Regions from separate parts of the Streptomyces sp. NPDC037288 genome, predicted to be linked through region 2. Evidence: riboswitches for the same ligand, from Rfam matches in the RefSeq annotation. Region 2 holds a riboswitch; the other holds the start of a gene.
The links. Region 2 has a riboswitch for ZMP and ZTP ahead of ACZ7GZ_RS41635 (bifunctional 5,10-methylenetetrahydrofolate dehydrogenase/5,10-methenyltetrahydrofolate cyclohydrolase). Riboswitches for the same ligand answer to the same signal wherever they lie in the genome.
Positions count from the first base shown of each region.

Region 1: it holds a riboswitch for ZMP and ZTP, as region 2 does, so the genes downstream of both, ACZ7GZ_RS16295 (glycine hydroxymethyltransferase) here and ACZ7GZ_RS41635 (bifunctional 5,10-methylenetetrahydrofolate dehydrogenase/5,10-methenyltetrahydrofolate cyclohydrolase) in region 2, are expected to answer to the same signal.

Region 1 is NZ_JBVJVY010000011.1:187,599-203,641, forward strand. It holds gene ACZ7GZ_RS16285 (2'-5' RNA ligase family protein) at 1-133, opposite strand, end outside; gene trpS (tryptophan--tRNA ligase) at 322-1,338, opposite strand; gene ACZ7GZ_RS16295 (glycine hydroxymethyltransferase) at 1,481-2,932, opposite strand; ZMP/ZTP riboswitch at 2,965-3,054, opposite strand; gene rocD (ornithine--oxo-acid transaminase) at 3,169-4,374, shown strand; gene ACZ7GZ_RS16305 (glutathionylspermidine synthase family protein) at 4,417-5,601, opposite strand; gene ACZ7GZ_RS16310 (hypothetical protein) at 5,628-5,984, opposite strand; gene ACZ7GZ_RS16315 (DMT family transporter) at 6,101-6,928, shown strand; gene pdxR (MocR-like pyridoxine biosynthesis transcription factor PdxR) at 7,155-8,549, opposite strand; gene ACZ7GZ_RS16325 (carboxymuconolactone decarboxylase family protein) at 8,597-9,106, shown strand; gene ACZ7GZ_RS16330 (carboxymuconolactone decarboxylase family protein) at 9,103-9,546, shown strand; gene ACZ7GZ_RS16335 (isocitrate lyase/PEP mutase family protein) at 9,569-10,291, shown strand; gene ACZ7GZ_RS16340 (ABC transporter substrate-binding protein) at 10,298-11,260, opposite strand; gene ACZ7GZ_RS16345 (ABC transporter permease) at 11,262-13,220, opposite strand; gene ACZ7GZ_RS16350 (quaternary amine ABC transporter ATP-binding protein) at 13,220-14,494, opposite strand; gene ACZ7GZ_RS16355 (GMC family oxidoreductase) at 14,494-16,023, opposite strand.
Region 2 is NZ_JBVJVY010000117.1:365-6,777, reverse strand. It holds gene ACZ7GZ_RS41655 (MBL fold metallo-hydrolase) at 1-605, opposite strand, end outside; gene ACZ7GZ_RS41650 (S-(hydroxymethyl)mycothiol dehydrogenase) at 605-1,693, opposite strand; gene ACZ7GZ_RS41645 (acyltransferase domain-containing protein) at 1,945-2,730, shown strand; gene ACZ7GZ_RS41640 (nuclear transport factor 2 family protein) at 2,935-3,300, shown strand; ZMP/ZTP riboswitch at 3,641-3,721, shown strand; gene ACZ7GZ_RS41635 (bifunctional 5,10-methylenetetrahydrofolate dehydrogenase/5,10-methenyltetrahydrofolate cyclohydrolase) at 3,747-4,595, shown strand; gene ACZ7GZ_RS41630 (CU044_5270 family protein) at 4,611-5,597, opposite strand; partial or broken gene ACZ7GZ_RS41625 (RNA polymerase sigma factor) at 6,010-6,413, opposite strand, start outside.

The DNA.
Region 1 (16,043 bases), on a different contig from region 2:
TCGGCGGCAGCAGTGTGACGTGCGTGGGGATGCCGTGAGCCGCGGCGTCGCCGAAGCCCGCGCGCCGCTCCTGGAGCAGGCTGCCGTAGGGCTCCGGGACCGCGATCGACACGCCGATCGTTACGGTCCCCACGTCGTCTCCTGTCGTCGTGCCCGTGTTCCCGTGTCTGTTTTCTGCTCAGCCGCCGGATTCTTCTCTGCCGTCGGCTATCGACTGTACGGCCATGACTGTCCTGTGGGCAGGCGCACCGGAAGTGATGTGCAGCGCTCTGCCCGGTCGGACGGGTGTGCGGTCGTACGCCTGGGTGCGCCCGGCGCTCGTCAGTGCTTCGCCGGCAGGAAACCCACCCGCTCGTAGGCCTGCGCGAGCGTCTCCGCGGCGACCGCGCGCGCCTTCTCCGCGCCCTTGGCCAGGATCGAGTCGAGGGTCTCGGAGTCGTCCAGGTACTGCTGGGTGCGCTCGCGGAACGGCGTCACGAAATCGACCATGATCTCGGCGAGGTCGGTCTTGAGGGCGCCGTACATCTTGCCCTCGTAGTCGCGCTCCAGCTCCGCGACCGACTGGCCGGTGAGGGTCGAGTAGATGGTGAGCAGGTTGCTGACGCCCGGCTTGCTCTCCACGTCGTAGCGGATCACGGTGTCGGTGTCGGTGACGGCGCTCTTGACCTTCTTGGCCGTGGTCTTCGGCTCGTCGAGCAGGTTGATCAGGCCCTTCGGCGTGGACGCCGACTTGCTCATCTTGATCGACGGGTCCTGGAGGTCGTAGATCTTCGCCGTCTCCTTGAGGATGTACGGCGACGGGATCACGAAGGTCTCACCGAAGCGGCCGTTGAAGCGCTCGGCCAGGTCACGGGTCAGCTCGATGTGCTGGCGCTGGTCCTCGCCGACCGGCACCTCGTTCGCCTGGTACAGCAGGATGTCGGCGACCTGCAGGACCGGGTACGTGAAGAGGCCGACGGAGGCGCGGTCGGCGCCCTGCTTGGCGGACTTGTCCTTGAACTGGGTCATGCGGCTCGCCTCGCCGAAACCGGTGAGGCAGTTCATGACCCACGCGAGCTGGGCGTGCTCGGGCACGTGGCTCTGGACGAAGAGGGTGCAGCGGTCCGGGTCCAGACCGGCGGCCAGCAGCTGGGCCGCGGCGAGCCGGGTGTTGGCACGCAGGTCCTTCGGGTCCTGCGGGACCGTGATCGCGTGCAGGTCGACGACCATGTAGAACGCGTCGTGGGACTCCTGCAGGGCCACCCACTGACGGACGGCACCGAGGTAGTTGCCGAGGTGGAACGAGCCGGCGGTGGGCTGGATACCGGAGAGCACGCGGGGGCGATCAGCAGTGGCCATGTTGCCCATTCTCTCATCGGCTGAGGGTGCGATCGGCCGGTGAGGTGGGGGATGGTTACGGGGCGCGGCGGACTGCGGGTCGTCTGCGGTTGCTCGCGCAGTTCCCCGCGCCCCTTCGGGTTGGCTGTCCCTTGCGGAGTTGTCAGCCGAGGTCGACCTGCGGATACAGCGGGAAGCCGGCGACCAGGTCCGTGGCCCGCTGGGCGATCTCCTGGGCGACCTTCTCGTCCAGTACGTGAGCCGCCTTGGAGGGGGCGCCCGACTTGGTGGTGCCCGGCTCGGTGGTGGTGAGGACGCGGTCGATGAGGCCGGCGACCTCGTCCATCTCGGCGGTGCCCAGGCCCCGGGTGGTCAGGGCGGGGGTGCCGATGCGGATGCCGGAGGTGTACCAGGCGCCGTTGGGGTCGGCCGGGATGGCGTTGCGGTTGGTGACGATCCCGGAGTCCAGGAGGGCCGCTTCGGCCTGGCGGCCGGTGAGGCCGTAGGAGGTGGCCACGTCGATCAGGTTGAGGTGGTTGTCCGTACCGCCGGTGACCAGGGTGGCACCGCGCCGCATGAGGCCCTCGGCCAGGGCGCGGGAGTTGTCGACGATCCGCTGGGCGTAGTCCTGGAAGGCGGGCTGCCGCGCCTCGGCGAGGGCGACGGCCTTGGCGGCCATGACGTGCGGCAGCGGCCCGCCGAGGACCATCGGACAGCCGCGGTCGACCTGGTCCCTGAGGGAGTCGTCGCACAGGACCATGCCGCCGCGCGGGCCGCGCAGCGACTTGTGGGTGGTCGTGGTGACGATCTGGGCGTGCGGGACCGGGTCGAAGTCGCCGGTGAGGACCTTGCCGGCGACGAGGCCCGCGAAGTGGGCCATGTCGACCATCAGGGTCGCTCCGACCTCGTCGGCGATCTCGCGCATGATCCGGAAGTTCACCAGCCGCGGGTAGGCGGAGTAGCCGGCGACGATGATCAGCGGCTTGAACTCGCGGGCCTGGCCGCGCAGGGCCTCGTAGTCGATGAGGCCGGTGGCCGGGTCGGTGCCGTAGGAGCGCTGGTCGAACATCTTGCCGGAGATGTTCGGGCGGAAGCCGTGGGTGAGGTGGCCGCCGGCGTCCAGGGACATGCCGAGCATGCGCTGGTTGCCGAAGGCCTGGCGCAGCTCGGCCCAGTCGGCCTCGGAGAGGTCGTTGACCTGGCGGACGCCGGTCTTCTCCAGGAAGGGGACCTCGACCCGGTCGGCGAGGACGGCCCAGAAGGCGACGAGGTTGGCGTCGATGCCGGAGTGCGGCTGGACGTAGGCGTGGCGGGCGCCGAAGAGTTCACGGGCGTGCTCGGCGGCCAGCGACTCCACGGTGTCGACGTTGCGGCAGCCGGCGTAGAAGCGGCGGCCGACGGTGCCCTCGGCGTACTTGTCGCTGAACCAGTTGCCCATCGCCAGGAGGGTGGCCGGGGAGGCGTAGTTCTCGGAGGCGATCAGCTTGAGCATCTCGCGCTGGTCGTGGACCTCCTGGCCGATGGCATCCGCGACCCGGGGTTCGACGGCGCGGATGACGTCAAGGGCGGCACGGAAGGCGGTGGACTCGGTGGAGAGGGGCTGCTGCTCTGGCATGAGGACCTCCGGACGGCGTGCGTACAGCGTTCACGTTCGGCCCAGGCGCACGGCACTCTTTCCCGCTAGGGCCGCTCCCCGATGGTCCGTCCCATCCCAGCGCGCCAGTCACGGCCCGCTGATCAGCCTACCGGGCGCGCCGTGGGGCGCAGATCCCGCGTCCACCATGCGAGCGACGGTAGGAAGGAGGCCACCGTCGTGTCCCCGTCGTGTTGTCGTCGTCTCCGGGAGAGGCCATGACCGCTGCAGAAGACCACATCGCCGCCGCCGAAGCGCACTGTGCGCCCACCTACCGTCCGCTGCCGGTCGTCGTGGCCACGGCGGAGGGGGCGTGGATGACGGATGTGGAGGGGCGGCGGTATCTGGATCTGCTGGCCGGTTACTCGGCGCTCAACTTCGGGCACGGCAACCGGCGGCTGATCGAGGCGGCGAAGGCGCAGCTGGAGCGGGTGACGCTGACGTCCCGCACCTTCCTGCACGACCGGTTCGCGGCGTTCTGCACGGAGCTCGCCGAGCTGTGCGGGATGGAGATGGTGCTGCCGATGAACACCGGCGTGGAGGCGGTGGAGAGTGCGGTGAAGACGGCCCGGAAGTGGGGGTACCGGGTGAAGGGGGTGCCCGGGGAGATGGCGAAGATCGTGGTCGCGGGCGGCAATTTCCACGGGCGGACGACGACGGTCATCAGTTTCTCGACCGACCCGGAGGCCCGGGCCGACTTCGGGCCGTACACGCCGGGGTTCCAGATCGTGCCGTACGGCGATCTGACCGCGATGCGGGAGGCGCTGACGGAGAACACCGTCGCGGTGCTGCTGGAGCCGATCCAGGGGGAGAACGGGGTGATCGTGCCGCCGGCCGGCTATCTGCCGGCCGTCCGGGAGCTGACGCGCGAGCGGAACGTGCTCTTCGTCGCCGACGAGATCCAGTCCGGTCTCGGCCGGACCGGGCGGACCTTCGCGTGCGAGCACGAGGGGGTGGTGCCGGACATGTACGTGCTGGGCAAGGCGCTGGGCGGGGGGATCGTGCCCGTGTCGGCGGTGGTGTCGAGCGCGGAGGTGCTCGGGGTGTTCCGGCCGGGCGAGCACGGGTCGACGTTCGGCGGGAATCCGCTGGCCTGTGCGGTGGCGCTGGAGGTGATCGGGATGCTGCGGACGGGCGAGTTCCAGGCGCGGGCGGCCCGGCTCGGCGAGCGGATGCACCGGGCGCTGGCGGCGCTGCCGGCCACGGGCGCGGTGACGGCGGTGCGCGGGCGCGGGCTGTGGGCGGGCGTGGACATCGCGCCGAGGGCCGGTACGGGCCGGGAGGTGTCGGAGCGGCTGATGGACCGCGGGGTGCTGGTGAAGGACGCCCACGGCCACACGGTACGGATCGCTCCGCCGCTGGTGATCGGTGAGGACGACCTGGACTGGGGGCTGGAGCAGCTCAGGGCGGTGCTGAACGTCTGATTCCCCGGGAGGAGGAGGCTGTCCGGGAGGAGGGGCCCGGGACTAGAGGATCACGTGGGGCAGAAAGCGGGCGTACCCGTCGGTGATCAGGCCGGAGGACTCGCGGATGCCGAGGCCGGCCGGCTCCTTGTGGACGACCCAGGCGCCGAGGACGACGTGGTTGCCGTCGAAGGCGGGCAGCGGGGCGAGTTGCTGGTAGCAGCAGGGCTCGTCGCGGAGCAGGGCCGGGGCGCCCGGCTGGTGCACGGTGACGCCCTCGCCCTCGCGGCCGAGGAGGGGTTTGGCGACGTAACCGGGTGAGGAGGCCAGCTCGCGGGGGCCGTCGAGGTAGGCGGGCAGGAGGTTGGGGTGGCCGGGGTACAGCTCCCAGAGGACGGCCAGCAGGGCCTTGTTGCTGAGCAGCATCTTCCAGGCGGGTTCGATCCACAGGGTGCTGCCGGTGCCGCCGCCGTTGTCGAGGGTGTCCAGGACGTGCCCGCCGAAGGCGTCGGTGGTGAGCCACTCCCAGGGGTAGAGCTTGAAGATGCTGCGGATGAACCGGAGCTGGTTGTCGACGAAGCGGCCGGAGAGGCCGTCCCAGCCGATCTCCTCCATGGAGAGCCAGTCGGTGTCGAGGCCGGCCTGTTCGGCGGTCTCCTTGAGATAGGCGACCGTCATCAGGTCCTCGCCGAGTTCGTCGGCCGAGGAGTGCGCGAAGTGCAGGGGGCTGCCCGGTGGGAGCAGCGCGGCCTGCGTCCGCCAGCCCTCGACGAGGCGTTCGTGCAGGGAGTTCCACTGGTCGGCGCCGGGGAAGCGGTCCTCCATCCAGAACCACTGGGGCGAGGCGGCCTCGACCAGTGAGGTCGGGGTGTCGGCGTTGTACTCCAGGAGCTTGGCCGGGCCGGTGCCGTCGTAGCGCAGGTCGAACCGGCCGTAGAGGGAGGGGAGTTCGGCGCGGCGCTGCCAGGCCTCGGTGACTGCGGCGGCCAGGCGCGGGTCGGTGATGCCGAGGTCGGCGAGCCGGTCCTGCGCGACGATGTGCTCGGCGGCCGCGAGGCACATGCGGTGCAGTTCCTCGACGGTCTCCTCCAGCGCCTCGATCTCGTCCAGGGTGAAGACGTAGTAGGCGCTCTCGTCCCAGTAGGGGCGCAGGGAACCGTCGGGGTGGCGGGTGAGGGGGTAGACGAGTCCCTGTTCCTCGACGGTGTGCTGCCAGCCCGGGCGGGGGGTGGTGGTGAGGCGTTCCATACGGCGGTCTCCGGTCCGGTGGCCGGTCAGCCGCCGGAGCTGCCGTGGCCGCTGCCGCCGAAGCCGCCGCGGTGGACCCCGGTGCCGCCGCCGGAGGAGCCGCCGGAGCCGGAGCCCTTGCGGGGCTTGGTGAAGGAACCGCCGTCCACCCAGGAGCCCTTCTTCGTGCCGCCGTAGTACCAGGCGCCGTTCACGGACGCCTTGGCCGACTTGCAGTTCCTGTCGGAGACGATCTTGTATCCCTTGGCGAGGTTGTAGCTGCCGCGGTCGACGCAGCGCTTGTCCGGTTCGGACGAACAGGCGGTCAGGGCGGCGGCCAGCAGACCCACTCCGCCCAGGACGACCGTGCCGGAGCGCAGCCGGCGGCGCGAGTTCTCCCTCATGACGTCTCCCCCATGTGCTCATCTGACTGTCGGTTCAGACTAGAGAACGGTAAGAGGGGGGACCGCAGTGGGTGTCCGGGTCGGCCCTCTCCTAGAGTCCCTTTGTGCTCTTTGGAATGGTGTGCGCCCTTGGCGCGGCGGTCTGCTTCGGCACCGCGACGGTGTTGCAGGCAGTGGCCACGCGAGAGGCCGGTACAGGTGGGGGTGGCGAGGCGGCACTGCTGCTGCGTGCGCTCAGGCAGTGGCGGTACATGGCCGGACTCGCGCTGGACGGGCTCGGCTTCGTCTTCCAGATCGCCGCGCTGCGGTCCCTTCCGATCTACGCGGTCGGCGCGGCCCTGGCGTCGAGTCTGGCGGTGACCGCGGTGGTGGCGGCGCGCCTTCTGCGGGTGCGGCTGAGCGGCACCGAGTGGAGCGCGGTGGCCGTGGTGTGCGCCGGGCTGGCGATGCTGGGGCTGGCGTCCGGGCCGGAGGGCGAGGAGGGGGGCTCGGAGGCGTTGGCTTACGTGATGCTCGCCGTGGCGGCCGGGATACTGCTGCTCGCCTTCGCGGGCGGTCGGCTGAGCGGGCCGGGGCGGGCACTGGTACTCGGACTCGGGGCCGGATGCGGGTTCGGGGTCGTGGAGGTCTCGGTCCGCCTGATCGACAGCCTGGCCCCCGCGAAGCTGCTCACCAACCCGGCGTCCTACGCCCTGCTGATCGGCGGAGGCGCCGCCTTCATCCTGCTGACCTCGGCCCTCCAGCGGGGGTCCGTGACGACCGCCACCGCCGGCCTGGTGATCGGCGAGACGATCGGCCCGGCGGCGGTCGGCGTGGTGTGGCTCGGCGACCGCACGCGGGAGGGGCTGACCTGGCTGGCGTTGCTCGGGTTCGCTGTGGCCGTGGCGGGGGCACTGCTGCTGGCGCGGTTCGGTGAGGCGCCGGTGGTGGCCGAGGAAGGCTGAGGTCGCCTCCTGGAGCACCCGACGCGGAAGGCCCCCACCCGGGGATTCCTCCGGGAGGAAGGCGAGTCCCTTCTCCCGGCCGTCGACCCGCACCAGGTCATCGGCGCCCTCTACCGTGCGAAGGACTCCCGTCTGAGCGTCGCCCTGGAGCACTTCGAGGGATGGCGCGACGACCTCGCGCCCTGGATGCCGTCGGCGTGAACCGGACGCGACACGGGCCGGTGTCCTACGGCAACACCCTGCACAACGCGTCCAGGGCCCCCGCCCACGCGCTGTCCGGCGGTGTCGCGTAGCCCACGACCAGGGCGTCCAGTGGGTCGGCGACGGCCTCGGGGTGGCGGTGGAGGGACAGGCCGTGGAGGGCGAGGCCCTGCCAGGCCGCGGCCTGGATCACCGACCGTTCCATGCCCGCGGGCAACCGCAGCAGCGCGTGGAGGCCGGCGGCGATACCGGTGACCGTCACCTCGGGCGCGCGGGCGGTCACGGACGCGGCGAGGGCGTCGCGGCGGCGCCGGTAACGCAGCCGGGACGAGCGGACGTGCCGGTCGTACGCGCCGGAGGTGATGAACTCGGCGAGAGTGAGCTGTTCGAGCGCCCCCACGGTGTCGGTGCCGCCCTTGGCCGAGGCCGCCTCCTCCGCGAGGGCCGGCGGCAGCACCGTCCAGCCCAGCCGCAGTCCGGGGGCCAGGGACTTGCTGGCGGTGCCGAAGTAGATCACACGGTCGGGGTCGAGGCCCTGGAGGGCGCCGACGGGCTGGCGGTCGTAGCGGAACTCGCCGTCGTAGTCGTCCTCCAGGATCACGGCGTCGGTGCGCCGCGCCCAGTCGATCACGGCGGCCCGCCGTTCGGGGTGCAGGGGTGTGCCCATGGGGAACTGGTGGGCGGGGGTCAGCAGCACCGCGCCGGCGCCGTCCGGCACCCGGGGGTCCGTGCCGAGTCCGTCGTAGGGGAGGGCGGGTGTGGTGAGGCCGGACCGCTGGAGCAGACTCCGGTAGGCGTCGAGGCCGTACGACTCGACCGCCACCGTGCGCACCCCGCGCGCCGCGAGGACCGCGCCGACGATGCGCAGGGCGTGCGCGAAGCCGGAGGTGATCAGCACGGTCTCGGGGTCGGCGCGGACGCCGCGCACCCGTGCGAGGTATCCGGCGAGGGCGGTGCGCAGTTCGGGCCGGCCGCGCGGGTCGCCGTAGCCGAGGGCGTGGTACGGGGCGGTCGTCAGGGCGCGACGGGCGGCCTTGAGCCACTCGGTGCGCGGGAAGGCGGCGAGGTCGGGGGCGCCGGGCAGGAGGCTGTACGTCGGACGGGCGGGTTCCGGGTGACGGGGCCCCGCGCCCCTGCCGGGGGGCGGGGTCGCCGCCAGCTCCGCCACCCGGGTGCCGGAGCCCTGCCGGGCGGTGAGCCAGCCCTCCGCCACCAGGTCCGTGTAGGCCTCGGCGACGGTGTTGCGGGCGATGCCGAGGTCGGCGGCGAGAGAGCGGGAGGAGGGCAGCCGGGTGCCGGCGGCGAGGCGGCCGGTGCGGACGGCCTCCCGCAGGGCGTCGGTCAGGCCCCGGCGCAGACCGCCCGCGCCGGCCGGTTCGAGATGCAGGTCGACGCCCAGAGTGGCCCAGGATTCCACCATGGGAATGGACCATACTCCTGGGCTGCCTCGCTCCTAGGGTCGAGGGCATGAGCACAGACGTCAGCACCCGGAAGACCGATGAGTACGCACCCGAGCACGCCCCCCGCATGCGGTGGGCCCAGCACGCCCCCGAGGTCTACAAGGCGATGATCCGGCTCGACGCGGCGGCCGGGCAGGGCCTGGACCCCAAGCTGTACGAGCTGGTGAGGATCCGCGCCTCGCAGATCAACCACTGCGCGATCTGCCTCGACATGCACACCAAGGACGCGCTGGCGGCCGGCGAGAGCGTCCAGCGGATCGTGCAGCTCAGCGCCTGGGAGGAGTCGAAGCACTTCTACACCGAGAAGGAGCTGGCGGCGATCGAGCTGACCGAGGCGATCACCGTGCTCACGGAGGGCTTCGTGCCGGACGAGGTGTACGAGAAGGCCGCCAGGCACTTCGAGGAGGCCGAGCTGGCGCAGCTGATCGCCGGGATCACGGTGATCAACGCCTGGAACCGGTTCGGTGTGACCACCCGCGCGGTGCCCGGCCACTACCAGGCGGGGCAGCACAAGTGAGCCGTACCCAGCTGCTGGACCGCGAGGTCGGACAGGCGATGTCCGCGCTCAGCGCGGCCGCGAAGAAGGGGCTAGGTGATCCGGTACTCGCCGAGCTGGTCATGATCCGCGCCTCGCAGATCAACCACTGCGCCTTCTGTCTCGACATGCATCTGAAGGCGGCCCGGAAGAACGGGGAGCCGGAGGACCGGATCCAGCTCCTCAACGCCTGGGAGGAGGCCGAGGACCTCTACAGCGAACGGGAGCGCGCCGCGCTGGCGCTGACCGAGGCGGTCACCGTTTTGTCGGAGGGCTTTGTGCCCGACGAGGTGTACGACCGCGCCGCCAAGGTCTTCGACGAGTCCGAACTCGCCCATCTCATCGGCCTGATCACCGTCATCAACTCCTGGAACCGCCTGATGGTCAGCCGCCGTGTTCCTCCAGGGGGGTACCAGCCGTGAACGAGCCTGGAGGTCACCGGTCGTGAGGAACGTGGACGTTTTCCGTGCGCTGCATCTGCGGCGCCCCCAGGGCGATCCGCTCGTCCTGCCCGGCCCCTGGGACGCGGCGAGTGCGCGCGTCTTCGCGGAGGCCGGGTTCCCGGCGCTGGCCACGCCGAGCGCCGGGGTGGCCGCCTCGCTCGGGTACGCGGACGGGGCCACCCCGGCCGACGAGATGTTCGCCGCGGTCGCCCGGATCACGCGGGCGGTGGACGTGCCGGTGTCGGCGGACGTCGAGGGCGGGTACGGGCTTCCGCCGAAGGAGCTGGTGGAACGGCTGCTGGAGGCGGGCGCCGTCGGCTGCAACCTTGAGGACTCCGACGGGGGTGTCCTCAAGGACCCGCGCGAGCAGGCCGAGTTCCTCGCCGAGGTGCGCGCGGCCGCCGCCGACCTGCTGTTCGTCAACGCCCGCGTCGACATCTTCGTGCACGGCGACAAGGACCCCGAACGGGCCATCGAGCGGGCAGCGTTGTATGTGGCGGCGGGCGCCGACTGCGTCTACCCGATCCTCGCCCCGACGGACGTGCTGCCCCTGCTGCGGGCCGGGATCCAGGGCCCGCTGAACGCGTTCGCCCGCCTGGACGCGGGCGGCCCCTCACCCGCCGAACTCGGCGAACTCGGGGCCACCCGCATCACGTTCGGACCGGGACTGCAGCGCAGGGCGACCGCCGCACTGACGGAGATCGCCGGCTCCCTCACACAGTGAGAGCGTTCAGGACAGCCACCGCTTCCACACGGAGGGGTGGCTGTCCACCCACTTCTTCGCCGCGTCCTGGGGCGACAGCTTCTGGTCGGCGATCATCAGGGAGACCTCGTTCTGGTCCTCGGTCGTCCACCTGAACTTCTTCAGGAAGGCCGCCGCCTTGCCGCCGGATCTGGCGAAGTCCGCGTTGAGGTACTTCTGCAGCGGGGTGTGCGGGTAGGAGCAGGCGACCTTCGCCGCGTCCGCGTCGCAGCCGTCCTTGTACGGCGGCAGCTTCACCTCCGTCATGGGGACCTTCTCGAACAGCCACTGGGGTGCGTACCAGTAGGTCAGGAAGGGCTTCTTCTCCTTGGCGAACTGCTTCATCTGGGTGATCTGCGCCGCCTCGGAACCGGCGAAGACGACCTGGTAGTCCAGCTTCAGGTTGTTCACCAGGGCCTTGTCGTTGGTGACGTACGACGGGGAGCCGTCCATCAGCTGGCCCTTGCCGCCGCTCTCCGCGGTGCGGAAGAGGGAGGCGTACTTGTTGAGGTTCTGCCAGTTCGTGATGTCGGGGTGCTGCTTGGCGAGGTACGTCGGCACGAACCAGCCGATGTGACCGGTCACGCCGAGGTCGCCGCCGTGGGCGATGGTCTTCTTGTCCTCGACGTACCGCTTCTCCTGGTCCGGATGCCCCCAGTCCTCCATGATGGCGTCGACCCGGCCCTGGCTGAGCGCGTCCCAGGCGGGCACCTCGTCGACCTGGACGGTGTCCACGCGGTAGCCCAGCTTGTGTTCCAGCAGGTACTGGGCGACGGCCACGTTGGACTGCGCGCCCACCCAGGACTGCACGGACAGCGTGACCGTCTTCGAGCCCCGGGCGTTGGCGAACGGGCTGGCCTGCTTGGTCATGTCGGCGGCGCCGCAGCCGGTGAGCAGCGCCAGCGAGCCCGCTACGGCGGTCGCGGTCAGGACGGTCGTACGACGTCGCATGTCAGGCTCCCTTCCTCGTGCGTCGTTCCGTCGGCTGGGTCACCCGGTCGAGCATCAGGCCCAGGCAGACGATCGCGGCACCGCCCACCAGACCGGTCGCCAGGTCGCCCTGGGCGAGTCCGAAGGCGACGTTGTAGCCGAGGGCGCCGCCGCCGACCAGGCCGCCGATGATGACGACGGCGAGGACCAGGACCACGCCCTGGTTGACGGCGAGCAGCAGCGACCGCCTGGCGAGCGGCAGCTGCACCTGCCACAGCTGCTGGCGTCCGGTCGCGCCGAGCGAGCGCGCCGACTCCAGCGCGGCCGGGTCGACCTGGCGCAGACCCTGCGCGGTGATCCGGACGACGGCCGGCAGGGCGTAGACGACGGCCGCGGCGACGGCGGGGGCACGGCCCACGCCGAACAGGGCGACGACCGGGATCAGGTACACGAACTGGGGCATGGTCTGGAACACGTCCATGACCGGGCGCAGGGCGCGTTCGACGCGGTCGCTGCGGGCGGCGGCGATGCCGGTCGCGAACCCGAGGACCAGGGTGACGGCGACCGCGGCCAGCACCTGGGAGAGCGTGTCGAGGGCCGGTCCCCACACCCCGAGCACACCGATCGCGGCCATGGCGAGTACGGCGGTCAGGGCGGTGCGCCAGGTGCCGATCGACCAGGCCAGGGCGGCGACGATCAGCAGCACCGACCACCAGGGCAGCCACTGCAGGCCGCCGCGGACGGGGTCCAGGACCCAGGTGGTGAAGTGGCCCGCCCAGTCGGCCGTACCCCCGATGACCGGGACGCCGGAGTAGAGGTGGTTGGTCATCCAGTCGACGGCGCGGTCGACCGGTTCGGCGATGTTCACGGTCCAGCCGGTGGGCCAGTCGAGGCGGCCGAGGAGACGGGCGGCCAGGGCGACGGCCACGGTGACGGCGAGGGCGTAGGGCCAGCCGACGGCGCGGGTGCGCGTGCCCCCGCTGCCGCCGGCCGCTCCGCCGGCCCCGGCGGCTGCGGTCACCCGGTCCAGCACGATCGCCAGCAGCACGATCGGGATGCCGGCGGCGAGGGCCTGGCCCACGTCGACCGAGGAGAGCGCCTGGTAGACGCGGTCGCCGAGGCCGCCGGCGCCGATGACCGAGGCGATGACGGCCATGGACAGCGCCATCATGATCGTCTGGTTGAGGCCGAGGAGGAGTTCTCCACGGGCCAGGGGGATACGGGCGGTCAGCAGCCGCTGGCGTCGGGTCGCGCCGAGCGACTCCACGGCCTCCAGGACCTCGGGGTCGGCGCCGCGCAGGCCGAGCGCGGTGAGACGGGCCATCGGCGGGGCGGCGTACACGACGGTGGCGAGCACGGCCGCGGGAACGCCGATGCCGAAGACCAGGACGACGGGAAGGAGGTAGGCGAAGGCCGGGAGCACCTGCATCGTGTCCAGGACCGGGCGCAGGGCGCGGTCCAGGCGGTCGGAGAGGCCGGCGGCGAGACCGAGCAGCGCGCCGACGACCACCGAGGCGAGGACCGCCACGACCATCAGCGCGAGGGTCTGCATGGTCGGGACCCACATGCCCAGGGCGCCGCAGGCCAGGAAGGCGATCGCCGTGCCGGCGGCCAGGCGGGGGCCGGCGACGCGCCAGGCGACCAGGGCGCCGAATGCCGTGACGCCGGTCCAGCCCGCGGCGAGCAGGGTGACGTAGACGGCTCGTACGGACAGGACGACCGCGTTGCTGATGTAGCCGAAGAAGTAGAGGAACAGCGGGTGGCTGTCCCGGTTGTCGATGACCCAGTCGCTGGCCGTGGCGAGGGGTTTGTCGAGGCTGACGGTCAGCGCGTGGGGCCAGCTGGCGCCGGGCCAGTGGGTGGCGGCCCAGGGGGCCAGGATCGCGGCGAAGAGGGCGAGCAGGAGGAGTTTGCCCGCGGCTCGGCTCTTGAGGAGGCCGGGTTTGCCGGTACCGGCGGTCGGGAGACTGAGGGTTGCCATCAGACGGCCTCCGGGCTGGTGCGGGGGCCCTCCGGGCGGGGGCGGGCGTCCTCCGGGCCGGTACCGGGTTCTTCCGGGCTGGTGCGGGGGGCGGGTGGATTCGCTGGCCGGCGCTTGCCGGGTGCCGCTGCCGGCGGGACGGGCGCCGCCCCAGCGGCACGACTGCCCGCAGAGCCGGCGGGTACGCCGGCTCCGTCATCGTCCGCCGTCGCTACGGTCGTTCCCGCGACCACTCCCAGAAGCGCATCCGAGTCCACCACGCCGAGGCAGCGGCCCTCGTCCATCACGCGGGCCGGTTCGCCGGCCCGGGCCACCGCCTCGATCGCCTCGGCCACCGTGGCTTCCGGACGGACCGCCGGGCCGTTCGCCGTGTCCTCCGCGGAGGCGGGGCGCATGGCCGTGCGGCAGGTCATCACCTGTTCGCGCGGCACGTCCCGGACGAACTCGCGGACGTAGTCGTCGGCCGGGGAGCCGACGATCTCCTCCGGGGTGCCGAGCTGGACGACCCGGCCGTCGCGCATCAGGGCGATGCGGTCGCCGAGTTTCAGGGCCTCGGTGAGGTCGTGGGTGATGAAGACCATCGTGCGGCCCTCCTCGCGGTGCAGGCGGACCACCTCGTCCTGCATGTCGCGCCGGATGAGCGGGTCAAGGGCGCTGAACGGCTCGTCGAAGAGGAGGACCTCGGGGTCGACGGCCAGGGCGCGGGCCAGGCCCACGCGCTGGCGCTGGCCGCCCGACAGCTGGCCGGGACGGCGGTGCTCCATGCCCTCCAGGCCGACCTTGGCGACGATCCGGGCGGCCCGTTCGCGCCGTTCGGCCTTGCCGACCCCCTGGATCTCCAGACCGTAGGCCACGTTGTCGAGGACCGTGCGGTGCGGGAGCAGGCCGAAGTGCTGGAAGACCATGGCGGTCCGGTGCCGGCGCAGTTCGCGCAGGCGGGCCTTGTCCATCGCGCGGACGTCCTCGCCGTCGATGGCGATGGTGCCGGCGGTGGGTTCGATGAGGCGGGTGAGGCAGCGGACGAGGGTGGACTTGCCGGAGCCGGACAGGCCCATGACCACGAAGACCTCGCCCTTGCGGACGTCGAAGGAGACGTCCCGGACGGCCGCCGTGCAGCCCGTGCGGGCGCGCAGGTCGGCCGGGTCCAGCGTGCTGAGGTCAGGGTCGGCGGGAATCCGCTCCGGCTTGGGGCCGAAGACCTTCCACAGGCCGGACACGGAGAAGACGGGCTCGGTCGTGGTGGGCGGCTTGCGGGTGGGAACAGTGAGCGCCATCAGGCGTCACCTCCGATCAGTTCGACGGCCTTCTCCCCGACCATGAGCACCCCGATCATCGGGTTCACGGCGGGCATGGTCGGGAACACGGACGCGTCGGCGATGCGGATGCCGTCGAGGCCGCGGATCTTCAACTCAGGGTCGACGACGGCGAGTTCGTCGTCGGTGGCACCCATCTTGCAGGTGCCGGCCGGGTGGTAGACGGTGTGCGCGACCTTGCGGGCGTACTCGCTCAGCTCGGCGTCGCCGAGGACCTCGGGGCCGGGGCAGACCTCGCGCTTGAGCCAGCCGGCGAGGGGCTCGGTCTTCGCGATCTCACGGGCGATGCGGATGCCGTCGACGAGGGTCCGGCCGTCGTGGTCATCCTCGTCGGTGAAGTACCGGAAGTCCAGGGCGGGTTTCACGGACGGGTCGGCGCTGGTCAGGTACAGCCGGCCGCGGCTCTTCGGCTTGGGGATGTTCGGGGTCATGGACACCCCGAACTCCGGCCGCTCGTAGCCCAGTCGCTCGGGGTTGTCCGTGAACGGGATCTGGTAGAAGTGGAACATCAGGTCCGGGCCCGGGCTCTCGGGGTCGCGGCGCACGAACAGACCGGCGTCGGAGTCCATCGCGGAGTTCTCCGGGATCGGGCCGTGGGTCTCCCAGACGATGACCGACTCGGGGTGGTCGAGCAGGTTCTCGCCGACGCCCGGCAGGTCGTGCACGACGGGGATGCCGAGGGCCTCCAGGTCCTCGCGCGGGCCGATGCCCGAGTGCAGCAGCAGGCGCGGGGAGTCGACGGCGCCCGCGCACAGCACGACCTCGCTGCGGGCGCGGATCAGCAGTTCCCCGCCGTCCTTGGTGCGCACGTGGACGCCCTCGGCGCGGGTGCCGTTCAGCTCCAGCTTGTACGCCCAGGTCTCCAGCAGGATGGTCAGGTTGGGCCGCTCGTCCATCACCGGGTGCAGATACGCCACCGACGCCGAGGACCGCTTGTTGTTCTCGGGGTGGTAGGCGAGGTCGAAGAAGCCGGCGCCCTCGGTGAACGGCTTGCGGTTGAAGCCCTCGACGCGGGGTACCCCGAGTGCCGACTGGGCCGCGTCGACGAAGTCGCGGGCGATGGCGTTCCGGTCCTTCTCGTCGACGGAGACGATGTTGTTCTTCAGGCGGGCGAAGTAGGCCTCCATGGGGACGGCACCCCAGCCCTTGGCGCCGGCCTCCTCCCACTCGTCCCAGTCGGACGGCAGCGGCTTGAAGGAGATGAGGGTGTTGTGCGAGGAGCAGCCGCCGAGAACGCGGGCGCGGCTGTGCCGGATGTGGGAGTTGCCGCGCGGCTGCTCCACCGTCGGGTAGTCGTAGTCGAGTTCGCCGCCGAGCAGGCCCATCCAGCGGCGCAGGGTGAGGACGTCGTCGCGGCCGACGTCGCTCGGCCCGCCCTCGATGACGGCGACGGTGACGTCGGGGTTCTCGGTGAGGCGGGAGGCGATGACGGAGCCTGCGGTGCCGCCGCCGATGACGACGTAGTCGTAGACGTGAGGGGTGTGGGACATGGGGGTACTACTCCAGAGGG
Region 2 (6,413 bases):
TCCAGGTGAGGCGCCTCGGCGCCGATGGTGGTGGCGTCTCCGTGGCCGGTGAGTACCTTCGTCTCCGGAGGGAGGGTGAGGAGGCGGTCCCGGACGGAGCCGATGATCGTCGGGAAGTGGGAGTAGGAGCGTCCGGTGGCGCCCGGGCCGCCCTGGAAGAGGGTGTCCCCGGTGAAGACGGTGCCGAGCCCGGGGTCGTACAGGCAGACGGCGCCGGGGGCGTGGCCGGGGGTGTGGAGCACTCTCAGGTCGGCGCCGGCGGCCTCGATGACCTGGCCGTCCAGGAGATGCCGGTCGGGGTCGCGGTCGGGGTGGGTCTGCTTCCACAGCGGCAGGTCGTCGGGGTGCAGCCAGATGGTGGCGCCGGTGAGGTCGGCGAGTGCCGGTGCGGCGTTGACGTGGTCGTTGTGGGCGTGTGTGCACACGATGGCGATCAGGCGCCGGTCGTCGACGGCGCGGGCGATGGCCTCGGCGTCATGGGCGGCGTCGATGACGATCACCTCCCGCTCGTCGCCGACGATCCACACGTTGTTCTCGACGTCCCAGGTGCCGCCGTCGAGGGTGAACTGCCCTGAGGTGACGAGGCGTTCGATGCGTACGGTCATCAGAGCACCACCACCGAACGCAGCACGTCACCGTGGTGCATCCGCTCGAACGCCTTTTCCACCTCGTCCAGTTGGATGGTCTCGGTGACGAACGCGTCGAGCGGGAGGCGGCCCTGCAGGTGCAGGTCGATCAGCATGGGGAAGTCCCGGGAGGGCAGGCAGTCGCCGTACCAGCTCGACTTGAGGGCGCCGCCGCGTCCGAACACGTCCAGCAGGGGCAGTTCGAGCTTCATCTCGGGGGTGGGGACGCCGACGAGGACGACCGTGCCGGCGAGGTCGCGGGCGTAGAAGGCCTGCCGGTAGGTCTCCGGGCGGCCGACGGCCTCGATGACGACGTCGGCGCCGAAGCCACCGGTCAGCTCGCGGATCGCCTCGACAGGGTCGGTCTCCTTGGAGTTGACGGTGTGCGTGGCGCCCAGGGTGCGGGCCTTGTCCAGCTTGCGGTCGTCGATGTCCACGGCGATGATCCTCGCCGCGCCGGCGAGGTCCGACCCGGCGATGGCCGCGTCGCCGACGCCGCCGCATCCGATGACCGCGACGGAGTCGCCCCGGCCGACACCGCCCGTGTTGATCGCCGCGCCGATGCCGGCCATGACGCCGCAGCCCAGCAGGCCGGCGACCGCCGGAGAGACGGCCGGGTCGACCTTGGTGCACTGGCCGGCGGCGACGAGGGTCTTCTCGGCGAACGCGCCGATGCCGAGGGCCGGGGAGAGCTCCTGCCCGGTGGCGGCGAGGGTCATCTTCCGCCGGGCGTTGTGGGTGTTGAAGCAGTACCAGGGCCGGCCGCGCAGACAGGCCCGGCAATTGCCGCAGACGGCACGCCAGTTGAGGACCACGAAGTCACCGGGGGTCACATCGGTCACGCCCTCGCCGACCGACTCCACGACACCGGCGGCCTCGTGGCCGAGCAGGAAGGGGAAGTCGTCCGAGATACCGCCCTGCTTGTAGTGCAGGTCGGTATGACAGACCCCGCAGGCCTGCACGCGCACCACGGCCTCACCGGGTCCCGGATCCGGTACCACGATCGTGTCGACCCGTACGGGCTCGTCCCTGCCCGGTGCGATCACGCCGCGTACTTCCTGCGCCATGGTCTGACCCCTTCCTCGGTTGCCTTCCCCGCCGACCCTACGCGCGACCGATCGGCAGCGGGACGGACCACGGCGGTGATCGTGGATCTTTCCGGCCGCCGGGCGAACCGGCCGGGTCCTCACTCCTTGGGAGCGGTTGGAATTCCGTAAGAATCTGACCGAATAACGCCATTCTATGATGGCAATCTTTTTGCAGGCTGCGGGAGTTTGCCTGGTGTGTGCACCTGACCCGGGCGTGCCTCAATGGGGGCATGTCTGTCGACGGCCGCACTGGACGCACCGCATTCCTGTTCTCGGCCGGCGCCGCACCGCGGCCCGGCAGCGGGCGTGAACTCCGCGATTCCTTCCCGGTGTTCGCCGACGCGTTCGACGAGATCTGCGCGCGCCTCGATCCCTATCTCGAACTCCCGCTGGAATGCGTGATGTCCGCGGCCGGCGGCACGCGTACGGCCGCACTGCTGGACCGGGAGTCGTTCGCCGGGCCGGCGGTCTTCGCGCTCCAGGTGGCGCAGTACCGGCTGCTGCACAGCTGGGGCGTCCGGCCGGACGCGGTGTTCGGACACGCGTCCGGGCGGATGGCCGCCGCATACGCCGCGGGTGTGTTCTCCCTGGCGGAGGCCTGTCACGCGGTCGGCACCCTGGCCCGCCTGCTGGGCGGCCGGCCGGCGCAGGGGCCGCGCTCCCCCGGCCTGGACGGCAGCCTCGCCGCCTACGGCCGCACCCTCGCCACGCTCCACCCGCGGGTGCCGCGCATCCCCTTGCTCTGCGACGTCACGGCCCGGCCGGTGGGTACCGAGACCGCCGATCCGGAGTTCTGGGTGCGGCGCGCGCCGCTGCGCTTGGCGGAGGCCGTCTGCCTGCTGCACCGCGACGGGGTCCGCACCTGGCTGGAACTGGGCCCCGCAGACCAGCTCACCCGCCAGCTCCCGGAATGTCTCACGGACTGCCTCGCCGACGGTACGGCCGCGGCCTTCGCGCTGTCCCGGGACTGGGCGCTGCTGCGGTCGGGGCCGAGCGCGGGCCGGCAAGGGCCGTGACGGAACCGGGTGCCAGCCCGCAAGGCCCGTGCCACCGGGGACGTGACCGGCGGCGCCGGCCTGCGCACCGGTACGGCACAGGCGGCGCACCGGCGGAGGCGTACGTCTGCGCTTGCCGTGGCCGCCGGGCCGGAGGAGCCTCGAAGGGTGGGGGTCCGTGTGGTCCGCGCCCCGCCGGGCCGCGGGCGCCCGAAGGAGGTCACCATGGGCACCGCGACAGGTTCCGGCTTCGACACCGAGACACTGCGCCGGGGCATAGAGGGGAACACCGGCAACACCCTTCTGTCTCTGTACGCCGACGACGCCGAGATCCGCATCGTCGACCACAACCACCAGCCCAGCCACCCCACCGTGCTGCGCGGCCGGGGTCAGATCGCCGAGTTGCTGGACGACATCTACAGCCGCGACATGACGCACAAGCTGGACCACTGCGTGGTCCAGGGCGATCACGCGGCGTTCACCGAGTCCTGCCAGTACGGTGACGGTACCCGGGTCCTGGCCGAGTCGATGGTCACGTTGCGTGACGGGAAGATTGCCAGTCAGCTGCTCATCCAGGCGTGGGACGAGTAGGCGCACGCAGTGACATGACAGGCGCCGGAAGGAGATTCGCCAGGGTCCAGGTCACCTCCAGGCTGACCTGGACCTTCTCGGCCAGGGCGGTCCTCGGGCGGACGCCCCGGGCGCACCCCCGGCGGCCGGCGCGGGCTTCCGCGGCGGGCCGGTACGTGTCCGCCGCGCTGCTTCGGTCAGCGCTGAGAGCCGCGCGCCTTCGCCCGCATCCCGCCGCGCTGCCACGGGCGCCTCGCGCGCGGCGTGATCGGCGTCGGTAGCGCCGGCTCCCGTCGTCCGGCCCCACGGGAGCCTGCTTCGACGGGCGGGCCAAGGGGCGTGCGTGCGCTCGGTTACGCTGTACCCGGGCCGTGACTGGCGCTGAGGTGGAGTACCACCGGGGAGCGGTCCGTGGTGGATGCCGCGCGCCTGGGCGAGAGAGTCGATCCAGCCCAGGAGTGTGCAGCATGACCCAGGCCCGTCTCATGGACGGCACCGCCCTCGCCCGCCGTATCGTCGAGGACACCGCGAAGAAGGCCGCCGACCTCACCGCTCGGACCGGTACCGCGCCCTGTCTCGCGACCGTGCTCGTCGGCGAGGATCCGGCGTCCGTGACCTACGTCCGCATGAAGCAGAACCGCTGCCGCAAGGCCGGCATCGGGTCCCGGCACGTGGCCCTGCCCGCCACCACGACGACCGCCGAACTCGTCGGCACCCTGCGGGAGTTGTCTGCCGACCCGGCCGTGCACGGGATCCTGCTCCAGCACCCGGTCGGCGAGCACATCGACGAGCGCGCGGCGTTCGAGGCGATCGCTCCCGAGAAGGACGTCGACGGCGTCACGTTCGCCTCGTTCGCCACGATGAGCTTCGGCCTGCCGGGCTTCGTCTCCTGCACGCCCGGCGGCATCCTGCGCCTCCTGGACGAGTACGGCGTCGACCCCGCCGGGAAGCGGGCCGTGGTCGTGGGCCGCAGCGCGATCCTCGGCAAGCCGGTGGGCATGCTGCTCCTGGCCCGGGACGCGACCGTGACGTACTGCCACTCGCGGACGGCGGACCTGTCGGCGGCGGTCCGCGAGGCGGACATCGTGGTCGCCGCGGTGGGCCGGCCGCGGCTGATCCGCGGGCAGGACATCAAGCCGGGCGCCGTGGTGATCGACGCCGGCTACAACCCGGGGAACGTCGGCGACGTCGACTTCGACTCCGCCGTGGAGTGGGCCTCGCTGATCACGCCGGTGCCGGGCGGTGTCGGCCCCATGACGATCGCCACGCTGCTGGAGCAGACCGTCGAGGCCGCCGCCCGGCAGTCCGGCGCCTGAGGCCGGCGTACGAGGTCAGCGCAGCCAGGCGCTGTACTCCATCACGTCCCCGGCCCGCACGCCGTACCGGGAGTCGTCCTTGCTGAAGGTGGCCTCCAGACCGAGGACCGCACCGGTGCGCGGATCGAGGATCAGCATGCGCCGGGCGCCGGGGACGTCGTACGCGTACGCCTGCCCGGGGCGCCCGAGCCGGTCCGTCACCTGTCCGACGGGCCGCAGGCCCTTGGCGTCCGCGAGGACCCGGACCAGCGCGGCCGACTCTCGGGGGCCGAGTGTCCAGTGGTCCAGCAACTCCCTGACGCTGTCGAGGAGTTCGGCCGTGGTCAGGGACCCTGTGCCGGGGTGGACCGCCTCGGCGAGGTAGGCCCGCAGGGCCGCCGGATCGTGCGGGGGGCGTGCCTCGGGCGGGGCGTCGCTCCAGCTCGGCGGGTAGGCGGTCCGGCTCAGCACATGGCCGTCCTCCACCAGCCGCGGCTCGTCGCCCTCGTCGGTGAGGACCGGGCGGCCCGGGTGGCGCGGATCGGTCGCCACGACGACCTCGGTGTGGCTGTCGTCCGCGTTCCAGCGCACCACGGTCTCCTCCGGGAGGGTCACGGGCGGTTCGCCGTCGCTCATGCCGAGGCTCCAGGACTGCACATGGGTGCCCTTGCGCAGGCCGGGCGAACCGTCCGCGGCGGCCGTGGCGGCCAGTTGGGCCATCCGGTCCAGCGATACGGCGGCGGAGTGGGCCCGGACGGCCAACGGTCGGGGCGCGGCGACGGCGGGCTGACCGTTCGGGCCGCCGAGCAGCGCGGTGAGGGTGGTGGCCAGAACGACGGCGGTGGCGGCGAGGCCCCACAGCAACCGGGCGCGCGGGGCGGCCCGGGAGGGGCGGCGCTCGTCCGTACGCAGCAGCAGTTCCAGCCGCCGCTCGGCGCGGTGGTCCAGCGGTCCGTCACCGAAGTGCGGGCCGTGGACCGGAACCGGGTTGGCGTGACGGAGAAGGTCGAGTTCATCAGGCATGGCGGGGGTCCTTGCGCGGGGGTGCACCGGCGGGGGCAGCGGAATCGGGACGTGATCGCCGGCCGGGACCGCCGTCCCCGGCGGGCGTCTCGGCGTCGGCACCGGCCGGATCGGCCGGCCGCCTGCCGTCACCAGACGTCCGTCCGTCGGGCCGGGCGGTCGCCGACGCCTCGCGAGGCATGCGGTGCCCGGACGGTGACGCGTCCGCCGGCACCCCGGGAGGCATGGGTTGAGCCGGGAGTGACACGTCTGCCGGACTCCCGGCAGCCGGGCGCCGAACAGAGACCGACGTGTCCGCCGGCCTGCCGGAAGGCACGGAGTGAGCGGGGAGTGACACGTCTGCCGGGCTGCCGGGAGACGTCCGCCGAGCGGGGTGCGTCTCGTCGGCCGACGCCCCGGAAACCGGCCGTTCGTTCAGGCTGTCGATCTCGGTGCGCAGTCGGCGGCGGGCGCGGTGCAGGCGCATCGCCGCCGCGCGTCTGCCGCAGCCCAGCGCGACCGCGATCTGCCCGGCGTCGAGTTCCTCCCAGGCCGCGAGGCGCAGTACCTCCTGGTCGGCCGGGGACAGCCGGTTCAGGGCCTCGTGCACCCAGGCGCCGGCGGTCTCGGCGTCCGGACTGTCCACGATGTGCCGGCCGTGGGCGGCCTCGTGGTTGCCCAGCCGGTCCACCAGCCGGCGCCGCCGCCCGTAACCGCGTACCGCGTTCGCCAGGCAGTTGCGGGCCACCCCGTACAACCAGGGCAGCGGCGCCTCCGGCAGGTCGCGCCGCCGTCGCCAGGCGACCGTGAACACCTCCGCCACCACTTCCTCCACCT